3 regions of the Paenibacillus algicola genome follow, and region 3 is predicted to be linked to each of the others. Evidence: predicted binding sites of a transcription regulator. Region 3 holds the regulator's gene; each other region holds the start of a gene.
The links. Region 3 encodes Rex, which represses fermentation and respiration genes when NADH is low (regulators of the CRP and FNR family bind a similar motif). Its sites were predicted from a motif close to TTGTGAAATATTTCACAA; they were not measured.
Positions count from the first base shown of each region.

Region 1: E6C60_RS03235 (helical membrane plugin domain-containing protein) is a predicted target of Rex. The motif match lies at 3,899-3,916, and genes of this name have one in related genera.
Region 2: E6C60_RS02165 (formate/nitrite transporter family protein) is a predicted target of Rex. The motif match lies at 3,094-3,111, and genes of this name have one in related genera.

Region 1 is NZ_CP040396.1:702,477-710,290, forward strand. Features, by position in the region: gene E6C60_RS03215 (glutamate-1-semialdehyde 2,1-aminomutase) at 1-515, opposite strand, end outside; gene E6C60_RS03220 (LCP family protein) at 593-1,633, opposite strand; gene bcp (thioredoxin-dependent thiol peroxidase) at 1,860-2,321, shown strand; gene E6C60_RS03230 (polysaccharide deacetylase family protein) at 2,495-3,844, shown strand; gene E6C60_RS03235 (helical membrane plugin domain-containing protein) at 4,115-4,582, shown strand; gene E6C60_RS03240 (NAD(P)/FAD-dependent oxidoreductase) at 4,614-5,789, shown strand; gene E6C60_RS03245 (AAA family ATPase) at 5,974-6,978, shown strand; gene E6C60_RS03250 (DUF58 domain-containing protein) at 6,975-7,814, shown strand, end outside.
Region 2 is NZ_CP040396.1:472,236-480,049, reverse strand. Features, by position in the region: gene E6C60_RS02180 (serine hydrolase domain-containing protein) at 1-411, opposite strand, end outside; gene E6C60_RS02175 (hypothetical protein) at 559-924, opposite strand; gene E6C60_RS02170 (nitroreductase family protein) at 1,073-1,666, opposite strand; gene E6C60_RS20780 (hypothetical protein) at 1,949-2,095, shown strand; gene E6C60_RS02165 (formate/nitrite transporter family protein) at 2,218-3,006, opposite strand; gene E6C60_RS20775 (hypothetical protein) at 3,252-3,428, opposite strand; gene E6C60_RS02160 (cold-shock protein) at 3,622-3,858, opposite strand; gene cspD (cold-shock protein CspD) at 3,980-4,180, opposite strand; gene E6C60_RS02150 (pyridoxamine 5'-phosphate oxidase family protein) at 4,453-4,917, opposite strand; gene E6C60_RS02145 (DUF6376 family protein) at 5,044-5,490, shown strand; gene E6C60_RS02140 (DUF1801 domain-containing protein) at 5,631-6,053, opposite strand; gene E6C60_RS02135 (sigma-70 family RNA polymerase sigma factor) at 6,261-6,812, shown strand; gene E6C60_RS02130 (DUF4179 domain-containing protein) at 6,812-7,814, shown strand, end outside.
Region 3 is NZ_CP040396.1:2,036,821-2,044,634, reverse strand. Features, by position in the region: gene E6C60_RS09330 (AAA family ATPase) at 1-589, opposite strand, end outside; gene E6C60_RS09325 (cation transporter) at 582-1,091, opposite strand; gene E6C60_RS09320 (cell wall elongation regulator TseB-like domain-containing protein) at 1,337-1,852, opposite strand; gene E6C60_RS09315 (amidohydrolase) at 1,875-3,176, opposite strand; gene E6C60_RS09310 (redox-sensing transcriptional repressor Rex) at 3,151-3,816, opposite strand; gene dinG (ATP-dependent DNA helicase DinG) at 3,892-6,753, opposite strand; gene E6C60_RS09300 (tetratricopeptide repeat protein) at 6,891-7,520, opposite strand; gene panD (aspartate 1-decarboxylase) at 7,641-7,814, opposite strand, start outside.

The sequences.
Region 1 (7,814 bases), 1.3 Mb from region 3:
GGAATGCCCGCGCTGTCCGGAATGCCAAGCGTGGAGGGACCGGAGCCTGCGGCTACGAGCACAAGATCAGAGTGGCCGTGGTAGCAGCCGGCGAACTTAATGATCTTGCTGCGCTCCGTATAAGCCCGTGCGACACGAATGGTCGTCATGACCGCTTCGGTGCCGGAATTGACGAATCGGACCTTATCCATGGATGGTATGGCATCCTTCAGCATTTTGGCAAGCTGGATTTCGAGCTCGGTCGGCGTTCCGTACAGCACACCATTTTCAGCGGCTGAGGTGATAGCCTTTGTAATATGAGGATGGGCATGTCCGGTAATAATCGGTCCGAAGGCGGCCAGATAATCAATGTACTGGTTCCCGTCTGCGTCCCAGAAATGCGCGCCGCGGGCCTGCTTCATAAATACCGGAGCGCCGCCGCCTACGGCTTTGAAGGAGCGGGACGGGCTGTTGACCCCGCCTACAATATGCTTCAGCGCTTCCTCATACAGCTCGGCCGAGCGTGTTCTGTTCATAGATTGTGTCATTGGATGCTTCCTCCTCAATAATGAGGACAGGCTGCACTGATGGCGGCCTGTCCGTATGATGGGCTTTAGTTGTTGGGTGTAGAGGTGCTGCTGTTAGTGCCGGTGCTTTCTTCTACTTCCGGGGCAGGGGGATTCAGAACGTCCTGTACATAATCCTTCAGGCTTTCTGGATTCCCGACCGTGAGCACCGAGGCTCCGCCCACAGTGGTCTCCACGACCAGCTTCATCGGTGGAATCTGCTCACTGCCCTTCATCTCGCTCTGATAGCCGACATTGGCCAGCTTCCACATATCACTGACGTCGAGGTTCGTGTCGATATAAGGGCTGATGGATTCCAAAATGTCTGGAAGCTTCATAATCGAGGTTGTAGTCTGGAGCTTCTTCGCTACAGCCTTCAGCAGCTCACGCTGCCGTTCGGTCCGGGTATAATCTCCCATCTGATCATAACGGAAACGCGCGTATTGCAGTGCCTTGTCACCGTCCAAATGCTGCATGCCTTCCTTCAGGTCGATATCATATTCATGATTGTCTGCTTTGCTGCCGTACTTCATATCCTTCTCTACATAGAAATCAACGCCGCCCACGGCATCCACCAGCTTGATAAAGCCCTGAAAATCCGTGTACACATAATACTGGACCGGGATGCCGAGCAGATCGCCAACCGCCTTCATAGCGGTATTGGGGCCATGAGTGACCGCGGTATTGATCCGGCTCTTTCCGTGTCCCGGAATGTCAGTGTACGTATCCCGCATGACAGAGAATAAATGAATCGTCTCATCCACAGGGTCAATCGAGGCGACCAGCATGGTGTCCGAGCGTGGAATTTCGTCCTCCGCAAAGCCCCGGGCATCGACGCCCATCAGCAAAATATTAACAGGCTCTGTGCCTTCCCATTTCGGAGGCTCCGGCGCCTTGGCGTCCACCTGCTCCACATTGCGGAAGGGAGAAGCCTCGCCGTTCTTCTGCAGGCTGTCCAATCCTTGGTAAAACGATGTTCCATAATAAGTGCCGTATCCTAAAATACCCGCCAATAGCAGGCTGACCGTCCAAATCATTGTTTTCTTGATTTTTTTTCTTTTTGCTGCTTTTCGGGTTCTTCGGCTCATGCTCATCAGGCTCTTCCTTTCGGGGACTGCACAAGTGCATTTATAAATATAATGGTTGCTGGCTCTGTACAAGTATTCATTCTATTATAGATATTTTCGAAAAGACAAGCAATTTTAGCTTTGCAGAAGCTATATCGAAAAGTTGCACGGCCTTCATCCATTTCATAAGATAAGAAGTAGCTGAAGCATGGACAAGTATAGGAGGAGTGAATAGATCATGAGTGAGATGAGCCTGGAGATTGGACAGACGGTTCCTGATTTTACCCTGCCGGCCTCAAACGGTGAGCAGGTGTCCCTGCGTGATTACAAGGGGAAGAAGGTCGTGATTTATTTTTATCCCAAAAATATGACGCCCGGCTGCACAGACGAAGCCTGCGGCTTCCGGGATGCGCATGAGGAGCTTCAGGCGGAGGGAGCAGTCGTGCTTGGCATCAGCCCTGATCCGTTAAAGTCTCACAGTAAATTTATTGAGAAATACGGCTTGCCGTTTCTGCTGCTCTCGGATGAGGAGCACCGTGTGAGTGAGTTGTTCGGAGTGTGGCAGCTTAAGAAAATGTACGGCCGTGAGTATGAAGGCATTGTCCGCTCCACGTTTCTTGTGGATGAGGAGGGGCGTCTTGCGAAGGCCTGGAATAAGGTGAAGGTGGCGGGCCATGTAGAGGAAGTGCTAAGCGCCGTCAGATCATAACGCATCAGCCGCTGCCTTGGGGCAGCGGTTTTTTTCATAGAACATGCTTCATCACGAAATCTTTAATTTTAATTGCACCCGCGTAGTCTTTTTCAACAGCAGCCCCCATATAATCTATCAGAAAATCCGAAGTGAACGGTCAATCTCATAGATTATGATGGAGGTAGATTCATATGAAAAAAGCAATGCTGTTCCTAGTATGCGCGGTGTGCGGAATCATGTGGCTTCTGATGCTGAAGCCGGATGAGCCATATCTGTCTCCACCCGTTAACCCCGCCAAGCCGGATCATCCTACGTTTCATTCTATAGAAGATGCCAAGCCAGTAATGCCCTTCACAATGAAAAAGGCTGCAGACTCTGAAGCGGCCAATACGGCGGTCTCCATGCAGGCCGAGGCGGTGAAGCTCCTCCATAGCCTGCTGTCTTCAAGCAGCGCGCCTCAAGCTCCCGCGGTCCCTCAAGTCCCCGAGACTCCAGCCAAAACCGTGTATCTGACCTTTGATGACGGACCTTCCGGATTGACCGGAGAGGTCCTGGACATCCTGAAAGAGAACAACGTTCCGGCGACCTTTTTCATCCTCGGCAAGCAGGCCGAGCAGCGTCCGGAGCTGGTCAGCCGCATTGCGGAGGAAGGTCACGCCATCGGCAATCATACCTATGATCATGATTACAGCCAGTTATACCGAAAATTCACGCTGTTTTGGGATCAAATCAAGCAGACTGAGGAAATTATTCGCAGCATCACAGGCGAACGGCCCCAGCTGCTCCGGGCGCCAGGAGGCACAGCAGGAAAATTTGACGAAACCTATTTCAAGCTGCTGAAGCAGGCAGGCTACCGTGTGTTCGACTGGAATGCAGACAGCGGTGATTCCAAGCGGATCGGTGTGCCTGCCGACGAGATTGTTCGCCAATCCACGATGCAGACGGCAGGAGATGAGATCAATCTGCTGCTGCACGATGGCGCAGGGCACGAGGAAACCGTTAAGGCGCTGCCCCGCATTATCGAGCATTATAAGGAGGCAGGGTACCGCTTTGCCGTGCTGACGCCTGAGACCGCACCGGTACAGTTCAAGGTACAGAGCAAAGTCAAGCCTAAAGAGTCGCAGCCAGGCTCTAGGTGGGTTGCCGAGCATATCGTTCCTAACGGACAGCTGTTTGATCAGGGCAAGGTGCTGACGCTCGACATGGCCGGTCTGGCGGCTGAGTTTCAGCCGGGTGAATACCGGATAGAGAACGGCCGGCTGATGGTGCCGCTGCGCTCTGCGGTGGAGCGCCTTGGCGGACGGGTGAGCTGGGACGCGCCATCGAGAACCGCCAGGGTATCGCTTAGCGGAGCGTCATGGAGTGCCGATCCGGGCCTTGGTATGCTCTGGTCTCCGCATACCTCGATGAAGCAGCCTTCCGAGGTGATGATTTGGGGGAATGCCGTGTGGATTCCGCTCCGCGATATTCTGCACTTCTCGGGTCATCCGCTGAATCATGTGGTGATGAAAGAGCATGCTTATCAAATTGAAACTTTGTAGAAAAAACGTGCATTTTTTGTTTGTAATTATGAGGCACAAGTTATAGACTAGAGGTTGAGATAATAATCACAATCCCAACGAAACGGTTTAAAAGGGAGGGGGAGGCGATCCCCCTGCTTTGTTTTGGCGATATAGATTTCCACAAACCCTCACTTTTAAGCAGTGATGCATAATAGCGGCCGGTTATCCCGAAAGTAACACAATGACGAACCGGTTCAATCGCCGCCATTTCTTCTTGGGACCTCATTTAAAGCAAAGGAGGCAATTAACATGACAGAAACATCCCGTCCGCAATCGTCCGAAGGCTCGGAGAAGGTTGCCGAAAATCTGGGAGCACCGCAAGCGGGACTTCCGGATGTGTTTGATCAATTGCTGAAGCCTGAAATTCAGGAATCCCTGACGGTACTGGTAGAGCAGCTTCCCAAGCTGGCTGAAATGCTGACGTTCATGACCAAGGCATATGACTTCGGAAAATCGGTAGCTACCGACCCGGTTCTCGCCGAGGACACCATGGCTTCACTCAGCGGCTTCACCAAGCCGGTAACCGATGCGATGAAGAGCACCGCTTCTGCGGCCATTGAGGCCGGAGACCGCGTGCGCCTTCAAGGCGACAGCAACAGCATCAGCGTATTTGGCTTGATGAAAATGCTGAAGGACCCTCAGGTACAGAAGGGCCTGCGCTTTGCACAGGCTTACTTGGATGTGCTCAATGAGCGCGAAGGACAAACGAAACGTTAATTAAGAAACTGGATAAGAACGGAGGATGGTCATGTCTAAACATATTCTGATCCTGGGCGGAGGCTACGGCGGTCTGCTGAGCGCTCTCTCGGCCCGTGAGCATTTCGGAATGAACGCAAGAATCACGGTAGTTAACCGTTTTACAACGCACCAGATTATTACCGAGCTGCATCGTTTGGCGGCTGGCAATATTGCTGAAAAGGCGGTTGCCCTGCCTTTGGACAGGCTGCTTCGCGATGCGAACGTAGACCTGAAGATCGGTACCGTTAAGGAAATCAAGCCGGACAGCCGCTCGGTAGCTCTGGAAAACGGCGCGTCTTTGACGTATGACATGCTGGTTGTTGCACTGGGCAGCGAAACCGCATTTTTCGGCATTCCTGGACTGCAGGAGAACAGCTTTGTGCTGAAATCCGTGAACGATGCAAACCGTCTGCATAAGCATGTAGAGGATCGCATTGCGGAATACAGCAGAACGAAGAATCCGGCAGACGCTACAATCGTAGTAGGCGGCGGCGGCTTGACCGGCGTTGAGCTTGTTGGCGAGTATGCTGACATGCGTCCGGAGCTTGCCCATAAGTACGGCATTTCTCCGGACGAAATCAAGCTGTACTGCGTAGAAGCAGCACCTTCCATTCTGCCAGGCTTCCCGCCAGAGCTGGTGGACCGTGCGACGACAAGTCTGCAAAAGCGCGGTGTAAACTTCCTTACCGGCCTGCCGATCACGAAGATGGACGGCACCGAAGTAGAGCTGAAGGATGGAAGCACGCTTCAAACAAGTACACTGGTATGGACAGGCGGCGTACAAGGTAACTCCGTGGTGGCGAACTGCGGGATCGAAGTGAACCGCGGCCGTGCTACAGTCAATGAGTTCATGCAGTCTACCTCCCACCCGGATGTATTCCTGGCCGGCGACAGCGCTGTGGTAATGGGGCCGGAAGGCCGTCCGTATCCGCCAACAGCACAGCTGGCTTGGCAGATGGGCGAGCTTGTAGGCTACAACCTGTTTGCTTATGCCAATGGCGGAGCTATGGAAGCCTTCTTGCCGGTATTCTCCGGTACGCTGGGCAGCCTGGGACGCAAGGACGCGATCGGTACGATCGGCGCCAACAAGACCCAGCTTAAAGGTCTGCCGGCAACGCTGATGAAGGAAGCAAGTAACATGCGTTACCTGTCCCACATCAAAGGTCTGTTCACACTAGCCTACTAGGTACCCTATACGTAAAGAACCCGAGCCCTCGAAATCCTTTGATTTCGGGGGCTCTTTAGGTTGTGCGCCAAAATCTCCCGCCAAACGTGGTCTATCTTTTTGCAATCTTGGAAAACCTATTCATAGACTCCCGCACATGTTCAGTTCAAAGGGAGAAATGAACGAGAAGAAGAGGTGGAGGCCATTGTTCCATTCATCGTGGCAGTCCCAAGAGCAGGCACACCCGTACTGGGGACCGGAGCTGCTTGTTAGGGTCGTCAAAAAGACAAGCTCTGTCATCCTGGGTCATGACGAAGAAATTTCTCTAATCCTGATTGCTATGCTGGCCGGCGGGCATGTGCTGCTGGAGGATGTGCCGGGCGTAGGTAAGACCAAGCTGGTTCGGACCCTGGCGTCCGTGCTGGGGTGTGATTTTGGCAGAATTCAATTTACGAGTGATCTCATGCCTGGCGACATTACGGGAACGATGATGTATCATCCGCAGCGCGGAGAATTCCAATTCAAGCGGGGCCCCGTGCTTTCAGCCCATTTGATCCTGGCGGACGAGATTAACCGGGCCTCTTCCCGGGCCCAGTCTGCGCTGCTGGAGCTGATGGAGGAGGGGTCTGTCAGTGTGGACGGCGAAACCTACCCGCTGCAATCCCCCTTTTTCTTGCTGGCCACGCAAAATCCGATGCAGTTCGAGGGCACTAACCGGCTGCCGGAGGCTCAGCTGGATCGCTTTATGATGAAATTGGGGCTCGGTTATCCCCATATGGAGGATGAGCTGCTGCTGCTTCAGCGGGCACACGGCGAAGGCGCGCAGCGGCTGCCGGGACCTCTCCTGGCCCCTTCAGAGCTGTTGACTATGCAGCGGGCGGCTTCCCGGGTGTATGTCGACGACAGCATTCAAAAATACCTGGTGCAGATCGCAGCGTCCTCCCGCACAGATAAGGGCATCCGGCTTGGCATCAGTCCGCGGGCAGTCCTGGCCTGGATGAGAGCATCCCAGGGCTCTGCCTTTATGGATGGCCGGATGTACGTCATTCCGGACGATTGTCTCCGGGTCGCTGTGCCCGTACTGGCTCATCGCCTGCAGCCGGCTTCCGGAGTCCTGGCGTCCGGATGGAGCGCAGCAGATACCGTCAAGCAGCTGCTGAGCCGATTTGAGCTGCCACGGCAGCGAGCGGCGAAAGGCGGACGTGGATGAAGCGCGCGCATCCGCCGGCTTCCCGCCCTGCAACAGAAGACAAGGCGTCCTTGGCCACGGGGAGCAGCATGGCCTGGGCCTGGCTGAGAGCTATATGTCTCTGGGGCATCGCAGGGGTCCTTTACACCTGGCTCGGCGGGGCGTCGCTGCGATTTCTGTGGCTGCTGTGCACGGCCATACTGCTGAGCGGCGCTCTGCTTGGCCTGACCGGACCAAGGGCGATCAAGATAGACCGCAGGCTTTCACCTGTCTGCATTTATGCAGGTGAAGAGACAGAGCTCACGGTTTCGCTGAAATTCGCCACGCTGATGCCAGTACCGTGGATGATGCTTCAGGTGCAGATCGGGGGAGCGGTCGTCCGCAAGCTCTGGTTCCCCGGATTTCGGCGGTCTGCTGAGTTCAACTGCCGGATTCCGCTGAAGGAGCGAGGGAGCTGGGAAGGGGGAACCTGTACGGTGAAGTGGGGCGATATGTTCGGCTGGTTCCGTTATCACAGGGAGGTGAAGGGAATGAGGGAGATTCAGGTGATTGTGCTGCCCAAGCCGATGAATCTGAAGGGCTATGATGAGCGAATCCTGGCAATGGATGAGCAGGACGTTCCTTCTCCTTTCCATAGCCAGGGCTGGCCGGGGCTGGACCTCCGGGAGTATGTACCGGGTGATCCGCTGAAGTGGGTTCACTGGAAGAATAGTGCCAGAGCGGGAAGGCTGCATAGCCGTGTTCCGGAGCAAGGACCGCTGACAGAGCGGCTGATCCTGCTCGATACGGAGGCTTCCGGTTATCCCGTCTCCGGCAGCTGTCCTGGCGATGAGCTCTTTGAGCTCGCTGTTTCCGCA
Region 2 (7,814 bases), 1.6 Mb from region 3:
CTCATCCTTCATCGTGAAATCCGGCATATACTGGATAAGCGGAGTGTCCAGCTGAAGCTTGCCCTGCTCCACCAGCTTCATAACGGACGCGGCGGTAAACATTTTGCTCGTCGAGCCGATCCCGTACATCGTTTGCGGCGTCAACGGAATCTGGCCTTCTGCATCATGGATGCCGCTGACCCCCGATAACACCAGCTCCTCTCCATCCAGGAGTGCATACTGTACACTTGTTACACCGTACTGCTCTGTCAGCAGCGACGCTTTCTGAGATGCCAGAGTCTCCAGCTTCGAGGCGACCTCCGTCTGCGAGACCTGCTTCTGATCTTCAGCCGCCATCGCGCCTGGCGACAGGAGCGGATTGAGTGTGAGTGTAACCGATAATGATAGCAGCCACAGCCATTTCTTCTTCAACCTAACAACCTCCTCAGCAAATTTTTCCTTACTTAGTACGGTTCAGTCATCCAATCGGTTCAAAAAAATAAAAACCGGATTTTCTGCGAATAATAGCAGAAAATCCGGCTCTTCTTGCCGGCACAAGCGTCCCCTTGATTGCCGGTCTTATCTTACGCGCTTAAATATACCTACGGCCAGCAGGATGCAGGCCACGATAAATACATACGGTCCGCTGCCGGCAGCATTCACACTGCTGCCCAGGAAATCTACAGACTTTGAAGAAATATAAATGATGCTGAAAATAACACCTGCAGCTGCAAGTATATACCCCAGCAGCTTGTTCAGGCGCTGCTCGCGGATCACCACGATCAGCGGATACAAAAACAACAGAAAGAAAAACACGGCGCCCTGCCCGAACCCGTTCTGGGAAGCGAACCCGATATCCACCCAGTCAAAAAATAAAGATACAAATGCTGCACAGGCTGCAATAAAGATCAGTTTACCGCCTATATCCCATTTCTGAAAATTCACTACAATAGCCTCCTATGTACGTTCATGTCGTTTAGCCGGGGACTGGCCTTATTTCGACAAATATAGGTCTATTATACCAACATTTTCAGTAATTTGGTAGGCTTTTGGGCAGGGTTATGATCGATTAAGACCCATTAGGAAGGAACGATTAGGACTCCAGACGGCGTGTTGACTGGTCAATAAAGGTCGTCTTGGATGCAGCGCTCTCGCGGCGGCCTTCCTTCGGCGTCATGTCCGGCTCTCCGACGTAAAGGAAGCCGAGCATTTTATCCTGTTCTCCTAAGCCAAAGACTTCATTCACCTGTGGCTTGTAGCAGAAATCACCGGTTCTCCATACCGCGCCAAGACCCAGGCCATGGATTTCGAGCAGCATGTTCTGAATCGCAGCGAACGCAGCCCCGTATTCCTCCAGCTCAATCACTTTAGGATCATCGGCTGGCGCGACAGCAACACCAATCACCAGTGGAGCCCGGTAGGCTCGGCCGATCGCTGCATCACGGGCTGCAGCCAGCTCCTCTTCACTTTTGTCTTGAGCACTGGCTTCGGAAATGTCAGCCATGACATGGCCCAGCAGGTCACGTCCACCGCCGGTCATGACGAAGAACCGCCAAGGCTCTGTATGTCTATGCGTCGGGGCCCAGGTTCCTGCCTCCAGAATCTGCTCGATCTTGTCCTGCGAAATCGGTGTATCCTGCACCTTGCCGATACTGCGGCGAGTTCGGATCGCTTCATGAATATTCATACGTTAGCCTCCTCGAAAATCGTTATACAATTAGCTTCTATTGTATCAAATAAAGAGCGCTCCTCATAGGGGAGCCGGATAAGGACACATACGAAGACAAAAGCTTGTCTGATCAAGATGTTGTCGCCAAAATTTGCAGAAAAGCCCTTGCAATTACCCCGGAACCCTTTATAATAAAGATAAACATACCTGATAATGATTATCATTACCGAGTCAGTGAGCATCAAAAGCCTCCACGCTGACCGGTATGAATTCCAAACATAAAGGAGAACCGGATCCCCTATGAAAGAGCACCCTCGGCGTACGAACCTGCAGGTAGATGATTACCTGGATCTGTTGAATCTAGCCATTCAGCTCGGTGATCTGAAGTGGCAGAAGGAAATTGCACGCAAGATGGAAATGAATCTGAAGCCTGTAACCCCGGCTTAATTGGATATAGATGTGGTAGATCAGAACCGGATGCCTCGCGGCTTGAATGCGCGGCATCCGGTTTTTTTTGCAGGACAATTTAAAGACGGCCTGCACCGCAGGCCGCTCCCTCGTTAACGCGCCTAGTCCTGATTCTGATCCAGATCCGGCTTGTTCACATAGTGGTACATAAAGGCCATAAATACACTGCCGCCAATCAGGTTCCCGAGCGTCACCGGCACCAGATTGTAGACGGCTCCAGAGAGCGAGATGGTGTCCGGATGATCCACGACAAGCGCAATGGCGAAGGTACACATATTTGCGATGCTGTGCTCATAGCCGGAGATGAAGAAGCAGAATACGAACAGCATCATCGCAAACAGCTTGGGCCCGTCAGACTTCATCCCCATCGGGATGAAAAAGGCCAGGCAGACAAGCCAGTTACACAGGATTCCCCGGAAAAAGAGCTCTGTCCACGGCGCATGCATCTTTTTATCGACAACAGACAGCAGAAATCCATTCACCTCAGGAGCATGAAATAATCCTGTGAGATAGATCAGCAGTGCAAATACGGCCGCTCCGACAATATTGCCGAAGTAGCTGGCCACCCACAGCTTGATGGTATCGACCCAGCGGAGCTTTCGCCGCAGCGCACCGTAGGTGTAATAGAATGCATTTCCTGTAAACAGATCCCCTCCCCCGAAGGCGATGAGAATAATAGCGGCCCCAAACGTCAGCGCAGCCATAGGGTACATGGCCGGAGAGTCCACCGCGTAAAAATAACTGCCTGTTCGGAAGGCCACAATGACCCCGAAGCCGATAAACATACTGGCTAACGCCGAGCGCGCCAAATAACGAAGCGGACTTTGCTGAAACAGCCTCATTTTCTTGAGGGCCAGCTTCTCCACTTCATAAAGTGATTGAGTTTCCATGGTGCCACATCCTTTAGCTTCATTCCCATTATCTGATTCTCAACGACTGACTCCTAGTCACAGTATACCTAAATTCTCCCATCTAAACTGTGATATAGTTCACAATTCAGGAAAGATCAGGTTATGCTGCCGTTCCAGGATTGCTGCATCAAAAAAAGGCGCGAACCGCAGACCTCCGTCTCCGGCTCACGCCTTTTATATGAAACAGTCATTACGCACCCGAAGCGGGCCCGCTTTAGCCAAGCCTACTTGTCGTCGTTTTCGTTCTCACTGTTTTCCAGCTTACTCTCATGCTCCATCTGATACTTCTCCCGCATCAGCTTCTGCATGATAAACTTCTCCTGCCCATTCAGGCCTTCCTGGTTGTCCTGCAGAATCATGTTGTCGATGTTGCGTTTCAGCACCTCATTTTGCGTATTCAAAATACGGTTCCTCCTTTGGAATTTATGCGATTTTCCGCATGTTTTTATACATAACCCCTAAAATAGGGGATCATGTAATAACTAACCGCTGCCGTCTATTTTGTAACGGTCTTGCGTTCGTCAGACGATGCGGGAGTCGTACATTTTCGAAAAGATACCGACCGTATCTGCGCCGCTTTCGTGGCCCTAGCCGCTATTTCCGATCAATCAGAATCCCTTTGCCAAGTGATTTTTGCTTCTTATTCGTATTGACGAGTAAGGGCAGCATCCTGCTTTCCTTCTCCATCGGAGACTGGCAGAGCTGACATACCGGCTCTGTTGCAAAAGCAAAGTCATCCCGGATCCATCCCTTGCAATCATCCTTAGTACAGGACCACACCTCGGTCATTTCCTCCGGCACAGCTTCCATCGCATTCTTGCGCGAATACATGAGTACGCCTCCTTGTCCCGTCTTGCGAATATTGGCTTTAATCCTGGTAATACAGCTCACCAGAACCTGAAAACAAAGCTGCCCTTAATGTCACACATTAAGGGCAGGCGTTGTTACATTATTACAGCTTTACCACGTTTTCAGCTTGTGGTCCGCGGTTTCCTTCAACGATGTTGAATTCTACGCGTTGACCTTCGTCCAACGTTTTGAAGCCGTCGCCTTGAATCGCGCTGAAGTGAACGAATACATCGTTACCGCCTTCAACTTCGATAAAGCCGAAGCCTTTCTCTGCATTAAACCATTTAACAGTTCCTGTTTGCATAGTAGTGTACCTCCTTTAAAGATTTACATGACCTTTTTTACTTCGTTAACGAATAAAAAAATTCACATATTGTACAAGGTTATTCATCATATAACAACCCTCTACAATGTGTAATTTCAGGTCGCTCTAGTGATACCTATATTATCACACCTGACGTGTGTTGGCAAGGTGAAGCATAATTTCGTGAGCAATTTATAAACTTATCTTATGCAAATATTGCCTGAAATATAACTTGTTCTTCTAAAAAAAGGCGGCGGACGCCGCCCCTCCCCTCATTGCCTTAGCTCCTCCAGCGTTTCTCTCCAGCGGGCCAGCACCTCCTCCGGCTGCTTAAGCCGGTAGGTTACGCCACATACAATATCGGCGTAAGGAGCCGTGTCCTCCCGGATGGCCTCCATCCTGGCCTCGAAGCGCTCTCGCGGATGCCGGGCGGAAGCCAGCGTCGCCAGATGCACAAGGACGAGGCGGATGTAATAAATTCTTGCCCCGTGAACCAGTACGATCGTCGCTTTACCCGTCCGTATCACATTCCCGGTCGTCATCGTTCCCGGCCAAAGTGCCAGCCGCAGCACGTCCTCCTGCAGGGCGATCATCTCCCCGGCACCGATCATTGCACAATGCGGCCAGCCGTCCTCGCACTGCGTGAGCAGCTGGATGCCTTCGCCCTGTTTCTCCTCCAGGTTCTCTCCATCCAGCAGGCGGCACAGCTGCTCTGGAAGCTTGATTGAATGAGACATGACTCTCTCTCCCCGTGGTATTCATATTCGTTGACGTTATTTTACCAATTCAGATATGTCAATTTCAACAGACCCTGTGACGGGGTAATGACTTAGCAAAATCACATCCTGCGGGAGGTAGCTCTTATGAAAGCAATATGGCGCATTCCGGGCATCGTGCTGATCCTTTTGGTTTTGTCCGGTTGTTCTCTTTTGGAAGATGTAGATCAATCTTTGGATTACAGTGATGAGGCGACCCGGTTCGTGAATGAAACGGTGGCGTTTGCCAACCAGGTTCCACAGCTGGCAGAGGAGGCTGCGAACAACAGTGAGATTTTGCAGCAGCTGAAGGAGCGGCTTGGGGACATGAAGCAGAGCATCTCGGAGTTTAACGGCCTTGAGGCTCCCGCTTTTGCACAGGATTTTCATGACCAGCTCACAAGCTATAACGACACACTTAGCGGCCAAATTGACGAGTACTCCACTCAGCTCGAGAACGGCGTGACGAATTTTGAGAACACCAAAATGGCCGATACCCTGGGGCAGATCGAAGGCGCCTTGAGTGAGCTGGGCAACTTCGGAGAAGGGGAATAGCCTTGGAGTATTAATGGAGCGAAATCAAGAACAAGAGCAGGCTATCGATGCAGATAGCCTGCTCTTGTTCTGCGCGCGAAAAGTCATTTGACAAGTAGTCTCAAATGCGTGGCGAAGCCTCTTGATAAACGACACCACAATTACGCCTCCGAATACATCTCCTGCAAATACGCTACAGAATGCTGGATCAGCTTGATCAGAACAGACTCGTCAATGTCTGCCAGCTTGTTTACATATACACAGGATTTGCCGGTGGTATGCTTGCCGAGCTGCTCCAGCAGCGCCTCTCGTTCCGGGTCACAGGCGGACAGGTACAGACTGATCTTCGCCTTGCGCGGAGAGAAGCCCACCAGGGGCGCATCTCCTTCGTGGCCGGTTGCATACTTGTAATGGTAAGAACCGAAGCCAATGATGCTCGGCCCCCACATGACAGGAGGATACCCGGTTGTCTCCGCAAAAATATCTAACAGCCGGTAGGCATCCTCTTTTTTCTTCGGATGGTCTACAGCCTCTATAAATTCAATAACATTCTCGTCACTGGGGAGGGTCTTTTGCTCGTACATGGGCACGGCTCCTCTCGATTAAAATGGTTCCTTCATTAGATTACCTCTATTTCTAACATGCCGGCTGGGGCGCGTCAACCGGAACGTATTCCCGTGGATGGACAGGCCTATATTTTTGAAGCATTGATAGGTTTTACCCCTCCCGTTCGTATTCTCTAATGTATTATCCTTAAAGGAAGCAGCAACAAGCAGAGGAGGGAAGCACGCGTGGAGATCACGGAAGACAATATCGTGCAGCAGCTTAGGGAACGCAATGAGAACGGCATTGCCTTCATTATTCATCAGTATGGAAGCCTGTTATCCGGCATCATTCGGCGCCATGTCCATTATAACCCACAGGAGCTTGAGGAATGCCTGGACGACGTGCTGCTGGCCATCTGGAATCACATTGATGATTACGACGAAAGCAAGAACACATTTGTTCAGTGGATTGCGGCCATTGCCAAATACCGTGCCATTGACTACCAGCGGCGGATGATCCGCAATGAGCAGCGTTTTGTACAGGGCAAGGGTGAGGATTCGCTCCGAGAGGAAAGGCCGCCCATGACAGGGCCGGGACAAAGAGATGCTGCCGAGGTGCTTGCCCATTTATCGGAGGTCGAGAGGAGCATTTTTGACAAGTACTATTTACAGGGTGTCCCGTCTGCTGAAATCGCGGCGGAGCTGCAGGTCAAGGAATCGTGGATTCATAACAAGCTGTCCCGGGGCCGCAAAAAGCTGCGGCAGATTTTTATTCCAAGTGCAAAGAGGTGCGAGTGATGTCTATTTATAAAGAGCTGAACGACGTTAAGCTGGACGTGTCCTGCTACGAGCAGGAGCCGTTAACGGCCCTGGAGCAGAAGCAATGGGAGCAGCGCGTAAAATCCAAGCTTCGCTCTAGGCGCAAGCGGCTTCCAATCAAGCGTAAGGCCGCAGCATTAACTGCAGCCGCGATGATGATTCTCCTCGCCATGAGCCTCCCGCAGGTCTCGCTGGCCCGAATCCCGGTGGTAGGGGGATTAATTGAGAATTTCAACAGTAATCACAATGCCTTACAAGCAGACTATTCTTCCTACAAAACAGCGGTCGGGGAAACGGCAGAGAACGAATATGGAAAGCTGACTCTGAATGAGGTGCTGGTCGATGCCGACCGGCTGCTGATCAGCTCTACCCTGCAGCCTGCACAAGGTATGCGATTCGACTACAAAACCCATCTTCCCGTGGAAGTAATGATTCATGGAGAACGCCGCCAGCTGTCCGCCATGAGCCAATCGGTTCAAGAAGACGATGGCAGCTATACCGTATACGGAGATGTGTCTTTCTCAGAATTGCCGTTGCCGGAGAATAATCTTCTGGAGCTGCAGATCGCCTACCATACCGTTAACCGCGAAGCGCGAAGCACGACACTGGAGCAGCCTTGGGTATTTGATGTTCAGCTATCTGCCGAGGCCATGAGCCAGGACACGAAAACCGTAGAGATTCATAAAACTCTGGATCTGAACGGGCAAGGAACGGTGACGGTACGTAAAGTCGTGTTTACACCGGTCTCCACGCTGCTCTACTTTGACGCTTCCGAGGAGACACAGTCGGTGAGCTTCAAGCTCACTTCGACCCGCGACGGCAGCGAGATTCCGCTCAGTACGGTCACGCTGACCCATGAACCCGGCACGGCCTCTTATGCCCGCTTCTGGTCAGCCGATGCTCTTCAAGGTCCCTATCAATTGACCCCTGTAGACGGGATGGATCACGAGCTCGAGCTGGGATCGGGATTGATTCTGGAAT
Region 3 (7,814 bases):
AGGTCTGGTCATACTCCCGCTGCTGTCCGCCTTCACGCTTTCCCCCAATGACATCGATCTCGTCTATAAAAATAATGGCGCTTTGCTTATTCTCTTTGGCTGCCCGTGTCCGTGCATCCTTAAACAAGTCACGAATCCGTCCCGCACCGACACCGACATACATTTCGACAAACTCACTGCCTGAGGCAGCGACAAAGACCGAGTTCGTGTAATGCGCCGCCGCCTTCGCCATCAAGGTCTTCCCGGTTCCCGGAGGGCCTGTCAGCAAAATCCCCTTCAGCGGCCGAATGCCGAACTTCTTGATCTCTTCATGCCGGTTCAGAAAATCCAGTGCTTCCCGGAGTTCCTGCTTGGCATTGTCCTGACCGCCGATCTCTTCAAAGGTCAGCTTCGCGGGCGCCGCTTTCTTCCGTTTCCGATCGTTGCCGGCCCCTACTGCGATTCCGCCTCTCATCTTAAGGACCATAAACAGGGCCCCGACCAAAGCAGCCGCGATCAGAATCGGCACCACGTTCAAGCCGATAAATGCCATAAATATAAACAATACAGGAACAAAGCCAATCAACGCTTCCTTACTCCATTTAGGCATGATTCCATACCTCCATTGTGCCGGGATGACGCGGCAGGATTATAAACTTGCCCGAGGTTCCATCGGACAGGCTGACATACACGTTCTGATCATCAATTTGCGCGACCGCTTTCAGGTTCGGCCTTTGATCGGCCAGCTGGTTCAATGCGGTTTGAATATCGGTATACTGCCGGTTATCCATAGCCTGGGCGACGGAGAGCATGGCGCTGTCCCACCACTCATTCAGCACGTCCGAGGAATGATCAGCCACCTCGATCATCAGCTCCCGCTGGTCAATGACGCTTTTACCTTCCTTCTGGATCTGGGACACCAAATCCCGAAGATCGGTTTCTGGCTGTAAATCGAGTTTCAAAGTGACCGTATTGCGTTTAATATCTATCTGAGAGTCATTGACTCCCTCATATTGTGACAGGACTTGAGCAATAGGATTCTGAAGAGCATAGTGACGGTACAGAAACCAGCCTCCAAAAAGCACGGAAGCCGAAACGACAACTGACAGCAAGATGGGAAATATGCGGAGCTTCAAGGTCAGTTCATCCTCTCTACATAAAGTGTACATAGGAAAGTATATCATTATAGCATTTACGACATAGCAGTTTTGAATACAAATAAGAGTATATCACATTATATATACGATTTCATTTACAACTGTGAAAATATTGAAAACAATTTGTTGTAAGCGCATTCATAGTATTGCACACCAATAAACACGCTGCCTCTGCATGAAAGGCGCGTGTTTATTCATGCTTATGGATTCGGTAATATAATATCTTCTCCGATCGGTTCACCATCGGCGAATCGAAAGAAACGGTAGCCTGTCTTGCCTTCATCACGGAAATGAAGCTGCCAGACATATTCATTCTCGTACATTCCGGGAACGAGACGCAGCATTGAGACTTCCGGAAACTGGCTGGAAATCAGGGAGGACATCTGCTTCTCACTCATGCCATCCTTCAAAGACTCTGCATGCACAAAGTCCCCTCCTGCAGGCACCCCGTCCTTCGTGAATTTCACCCATACCATAATGTTCTCACCCTTGGTGTCCAGCCCGGAAGCAACCCAGTAATTACTGTTCTCATCCCACACGGAGCGGTAGGTTTTCTCGACCTTGCCAAGTCCGCCATATTGCCTTGCAGCCTGAACGGCTGCCCGCTCTTTCTCCCAGGAGCGGGACATGACATCATTGTAGTAGATTTGAACAAAGAGCAGAACAAGCAATATGGCAGATAAGGTGAATAAGATACGTTTCGTTTTGGTTTTCAATTCAGTCCCCTCGCTCCCGCCATTATTGGGTCAAGAGAGCCTCGAAGGCTAGCTGTGCTTCCCTGCGGATCTTCTCTTCGTCCAGGGTCAGGCAAGCTCCATTCTTCACGAGCTGTCTGCCATCCACCCATACATGCTTTACATCCTTCGCCGAGGCAGAATAAACGGCATGAGAGATAAAGTCACTGTATGGCAGAAAATGCGGCTGATCCGTGTCCAGTGCAATGAAATCTGCTTTCATGCCTGCCTTCAGACGTCCCACCTGGTTCAGGAACAAGGAATCCGCTCCATATTCGGTGCCCATTCGCAGCGCCTCTGCAGCAGGAACAGCAGTAGGATCTCCACTGACGCCCTTGTGAATCAGAGCAGCGAGTCGAATTTCTTCAAACATATCCAGGTTGTTGTTGCTCGCCGGACCGTCTGTACCGAGAGATACCTTCACTCCCGCTTTCAGGAGCTCCGGTACACGGGCAATGCCGCTCGCCAGCTTCAGATTACTACCGGGATTATGAGAGACGCCGACCTGATGCGCGGCTAGAATGCTGATCTCCTCATCGGTAAGATGTACGCCGTGGGCAATCAGGCTAGGCCGGGAGAACATGCCCAGCTTCAGAAGATGCTCCACCGGCCGGACACCGTAATCCTTCACATTTTGCTCTACTTCATTGCGGGTCTCACTCATATGGGTATGCATCGGCAGATCCAGATCGATGGAAGCCTGTACAAATTTCTCAATATAGTCCGGCGGGCAGGTATACGGGGCATGTGGAGAAATCATCGTTGTAATTCGTCCATCCGCTTTTCCATGCCAGGATTTGGCGAAGTCAACCGCCTCGTTCAGCTTTCTCTGTTGTTCTTCCGGTGAGCACAGGCCGATCACCCCGCGTGTTAACACCGCCCGCATTCCAGATTGCTTCGTCACAGCCGCCACTTGATCCATATGATCATACATATCCAGGAAGGTCGTCGTGCCGCCCTTCAGCATCTCAAGAACGGAAAGAGAGGTACCCCAATAGACGTCTTGGGCCGTAAACTTCCCTTCCATTGGCCACATTTTCTCCTGCAGCCATACCTGGAGCGCCAGATCATCACCATAACCTCGCAGCAACGACATCGCTGTATGTCCATGAGTATTAATCAATCCCGGTAAAAACAGCAAATGGCTGCCGTCCATGACCTCGGTTCCCTCATCGATTTGCGGCTCCTCTTCCCCGATATACGTAATGATATCGTCCTCGATGAGCATGTATCCCGAAATGACAGTCTTTCCTTCCTCCAGCACGGCAAAGGTGCCGTTCTTAATGACCTGCTTCCGCGGTGTCATTGTTCATCTCCTCCTTCCCATTATCCAAATAGTAAGCCAGGCTTTGCAAATCTGTCGTAAAATCAGCCGTATGAATACGGATGTGAGATGGAGCCTTCAGAATGACCGGCGCGAAATTCAATATGGCCTCAATTCCAGCTGCAACCAGCATATCCGCAACATTTTGCGCCTCAATGTCCGGGACGGTGATGATGCCGATCCGAATGCTCAGCTTCTGAATCGTATCACTCAGCTCCTCCATCGGCAGCACGGTCAGGTTATTGATGCGTGTCCCCACCTTAGCGGTATGAGCGTCAAAGACCGCTACGATTTTCATATTATCCTTCAGAAAGGCATTATAGTTGGATAATGCATGTCCCAGATTTCCTGCACCGACAAGCACCACGTTAATTTGCTGATCCAGCTTCAGAATCTGGCGAATCTTCTCAATCAGATAAATGACGTCATACCCGATGCCCTTTCTCCCAAAATCCCCGAAATACGCAAGGTCCTTGCGAATCTGGGCAGGATTTAGATCCAGCCTCTGCCCCAGCTCCTGCGAGGAGACGGTGGCAACCTCTCTCTTATGCAGCTCATTCAAATAACGCAGATAGACAGGCAGTCTGCGAACCACAGCTTCCGAAATTTTATCCGATTTCATGCTTGCTCCCCCTATAGATTAAACTCAAGGCCGAACACTTTAAGTCTCTAACACTGGAACACTAACACACCTTATTCATGAATCAGGCTGAAGCCATTCCTCAATCCGAGATACCATCTGATCAGATCGCATATGCTCCATTTTCGGTCCGGGTAAAGAGTACAGAAAATACTTGCCGTAATAGGATTCAATAATTCTTGTATCATAAACAATGACGATGCCGCGGTCATTTGCAGTTCGGACGAGGCGGCCGAACCCTTGCTTGAAGCGGATGACTGCTTGCGGGACAGACAGCTTCATAAACGGATTCTTCTTCTGCTGCTGCAGCAGCTCACTCTTCGCTTCAACCAGCGGGTGGCTTGGCGGCTGAAAGGGAAGGCGGACAATGGCCAGGCAGGTAAGGGCCTCTCCTGGAATATCAACACCTTCCCAGAAGGAGCTCGTGCCCAGAAGAACCGAGGGACCGCTATCTTGAAACCGCCGGATCAGCTTGCTTCGACTCACGCCGTCCATCCCCTGTCCCAGGACGTGAATATCACGGGACTGCAGCAGCTCCTTTAACGGTTCATAGACTTGTCTCAGCATTTTGTAGGAAGTGAACAGCACCATCATTCGGCCCTGGGTCGCCACGGCCGCGTCAGCCAGCGACTGCACCAGGCTGCTGAGAAATTTGGGATCTCCCACCGTTCCCTTCACGCTCGGGAAGTCCCGGGGGACAATGAGCAGCGCCTGCTCCCGGTACTGAAACGGAGAAGGCAGCTGCACGGTGTCCAGACGGCTCTGTTCCGAGGCCTCCTGCAGCCCCAGGTTGTCAATCATATATTGGAATGATTTATCGACAGACAGGGTCGCAGAGGTGAGAATCACACTTTGCTTCTTATCAAAGAATAATGCCTTCAGCTGCTGTGATACGTCAATCGGGACAGCATAGAGCTGAAGTGACTTGCTGCGATAGCTGCTGTTGGCCTCCATCCAGTATACCGTTTCCTCGTGAGTCAGGCTCATAAAAAAGCGCAGCTCCTCCCGATGGGTGGCGAGGTCCTTAAACAAGCCGTTCAGATCCGTCACCAGACTGTCAGCGCTGTAATCATCCAGATCTTCTCTGAGCTCCTGGATCAGCACATCTCCCTGACGGGATAACTCTCCCAGGGTCAAGTAGATCTGATGCTCGATCTGCTGCAGCTCGGTCCAGGCCTTCGGCAGCTTCGACTTGGACAGCCGCAGCGTATATTGTCCTGCGTCGCCGGGAAGAGCATCCCCTCTCTCCGGAATGAGCTGGAACAGCTGCTCACTAAGCCGGTCCCAATGCTCTTTCACGCTAATAAGATCGGGGATCAGCCGATCCACAACCGCAGTCCAATCTCCAGATTTCTCATGGCCGGAGAGCTGGAGCAGCTGCCGAAGCGCCGGAAGCTGGCCGTTCTTGCTGTCCTTGTACAGACGCATCAGCGTATGCACGACCGAGAAATATTTCACGTTCAGTCCCAAATGCTTGCCAGCCACCTCTTCCAGCTGATGCGCCTCATCAATGACAAGGTTCTCGTAGGGAGGCAGCAGCTGATGGTTGGCCTTCACATCCGTAAATAGCTTGGAATGATTGGTAATGACGACATCTGCCAAGCCTGCTTCATGTCTCGCCCGGTGGTAGTAGCATTTCTTGAACCAGGGACAGGCTCTGCCCAGGCAGGAATCGGAGTCGCTGGACACACTATCCCAGAACTCGCCGTTTCGTCCGCCCAGATTCAGCTCCTCATCATCTCCCGTCTGGGTCTGAGTCAGCCACACCAGCATTTGAGCAGCAATGATAACATCTTCCTTCGGAGAGGCGAAGTCTTTTCTGTTTATTTTATGTTCAAATTTTCGCAAACACAAATAATGCTGCCTTCCCTTGAAGACGGCTGCTTTGAAAGGAAAGGGCACAACCTGATTCAGAAGAGGCACATCCCGCTCCCGCAGCTGCTCCTGCAGATTAATCGTATGGGTGCTGACAATGACCTTCTCTTCCTGCTTGACGCTCTGATAAATGGAGGGCAGCAAATAGCCGAGCGATTTGCCTGTTCCGGTTCCTGCCTCAATCAGCAGATGCTTGCGTTCATCCAAGGCCTCCATGACCTTGTTGAACATCATTTCCTGCGCTTCACGGCTCTCATAATGAGATAGCGTTTGCTGTAAATTGCGCTGAACCTGCTCCATAAATTCCGGAAAACCCACGTTCTTGAGCGGGTTACCCTCCTCTTCATCACGTACAGGCGGAATATCTGTCCAGTCCTCTACAGCCAGGGCAAGCTGACGATAGAACGTATAGCCGAGCTCACTCTCCTCATCCACCGGATGACGCTCCCGCTCTTCTCTCAAGCCATCAAAGAACCAGCCCATATCGCTGTCCTCATCGACAAACAGATCAGCCAGCCTTTGAATAGTCAGCAAGGGCAGCTTCTCCAGCTCCTCGAAACATTTCAGCAGAATATGTGCTGTTGCCAATGCGTCGCTGTCGGCCTGATGCGGCCGGTCATGCTGCAGCCCGAACTCAGCAGAAACCATGCCCAGCTGGTAGGTGTGCAAAGAGGGGAAGCATATTTTGAGAAAATGTATAGTGTCCAGAATCCGGCCGCTGAAGGGCAGGTACCCGCAGCGATCCAGTGCATTCTGCAAAAAATTAAAGTCAAACGTTACATTGTGGCCAACCAATATCACATCGTCCAGTAAAGGAACGAGCTGCATCATCATCTCTTCCAGCATCGGAGCATCTTTAACATCCTGCTCCGTGATCCCAGTCAGTCCGGTGATAAAGGGAGGTATCGGGATTCCCGGGTTTACATACGATCCGAATACACGGGAAATATGGCCGCCTTCTTCGATGATCGCCAGGCCTACCTGGATAATCTCATCTGTGGAATGGCTGCCCGTCGTTTCAAAGTCCAACACAGCATATTTCATTGAGCCAAATTCCTTCCCTACAGTCTACCTATCAGCATACCAGAAGTTACGCTTTTTGAACATTCCACACCCTGCCGGCACAAAAAGACGATGCTGCCATCCGCTTCTTTAAAGCGAAGGAGCATCGTCTTCGTGGCTTATAACAGCGAGATCAGCGGACTTCCGTACTGCAGTTCTCCCCGCTTTTGGTGGCAGACCTGCAGGTTGTTCAGAGGATCCGGCAATGTAGGATCCTGTTGAATCGCCAGAGTAAAGAACTCTGAGGCCTTATCCCTTGCTCCCTGAATCACCTGTATACAGCCCATTGCATTGTAAATGATGGCCTTCAGCTTCTTGTCCTCTGCACCAGGGAGCATCCCGAGCAGCTGCCTTGCAGCCTCTGACGTTTCCCCCAGATGCAGATGGGACATGGCAAGGTAGAGCCGGATTAAAGGACTGTCCGGGTATGATTCGGCCGCTGCCGTGAATTGAGATAAGGCAGGCTCAAACATCAGCAGCTTGTAATAGCCCTGTCCCCGGATAAACGTCTCCAGCTGCAGCTCCGGCGATCCGGTCGGCGGAAATCCCGGAGGTGCAGCCGTGTTCTCACGAAACACCGCCATTCTCTCCTCGAAGCGGAGCCACTCGTCAATGATGCCGTCACTCATCTGCTTGAGCAAATTCCAATTGTGCACCAGCGCTTGCTTTTGGGGGCCTTGAGCGGCAGGGTAATGCTTCACAATTTCATCGAACATGTTGTTCATTTCATCGAATACATGCTGAAACATGGAGTGCATCCCACCCTTAACCTGATAAATGAGTGATCAGTGCAGCCGACCTGATATCATTTTTTGTTAAGACGGGCGATTTCATTCGATGTCATGCCGTTACTTTCTGGTGTCATTCCCTTATCGCACCGTGGCGTGGATTTCGCGGTGCTCGGTTACGAGCGGCTTGTTGTTTCCATCCACAATGACGACGATCGGCTCATGCACCGCCGCTTCTTCTCTGGACAGCATCGCATAAGAAATGATAATGACAGAGTCTCCAGGCTGGACCAGCCTTGCAGCAGCACCATTCAA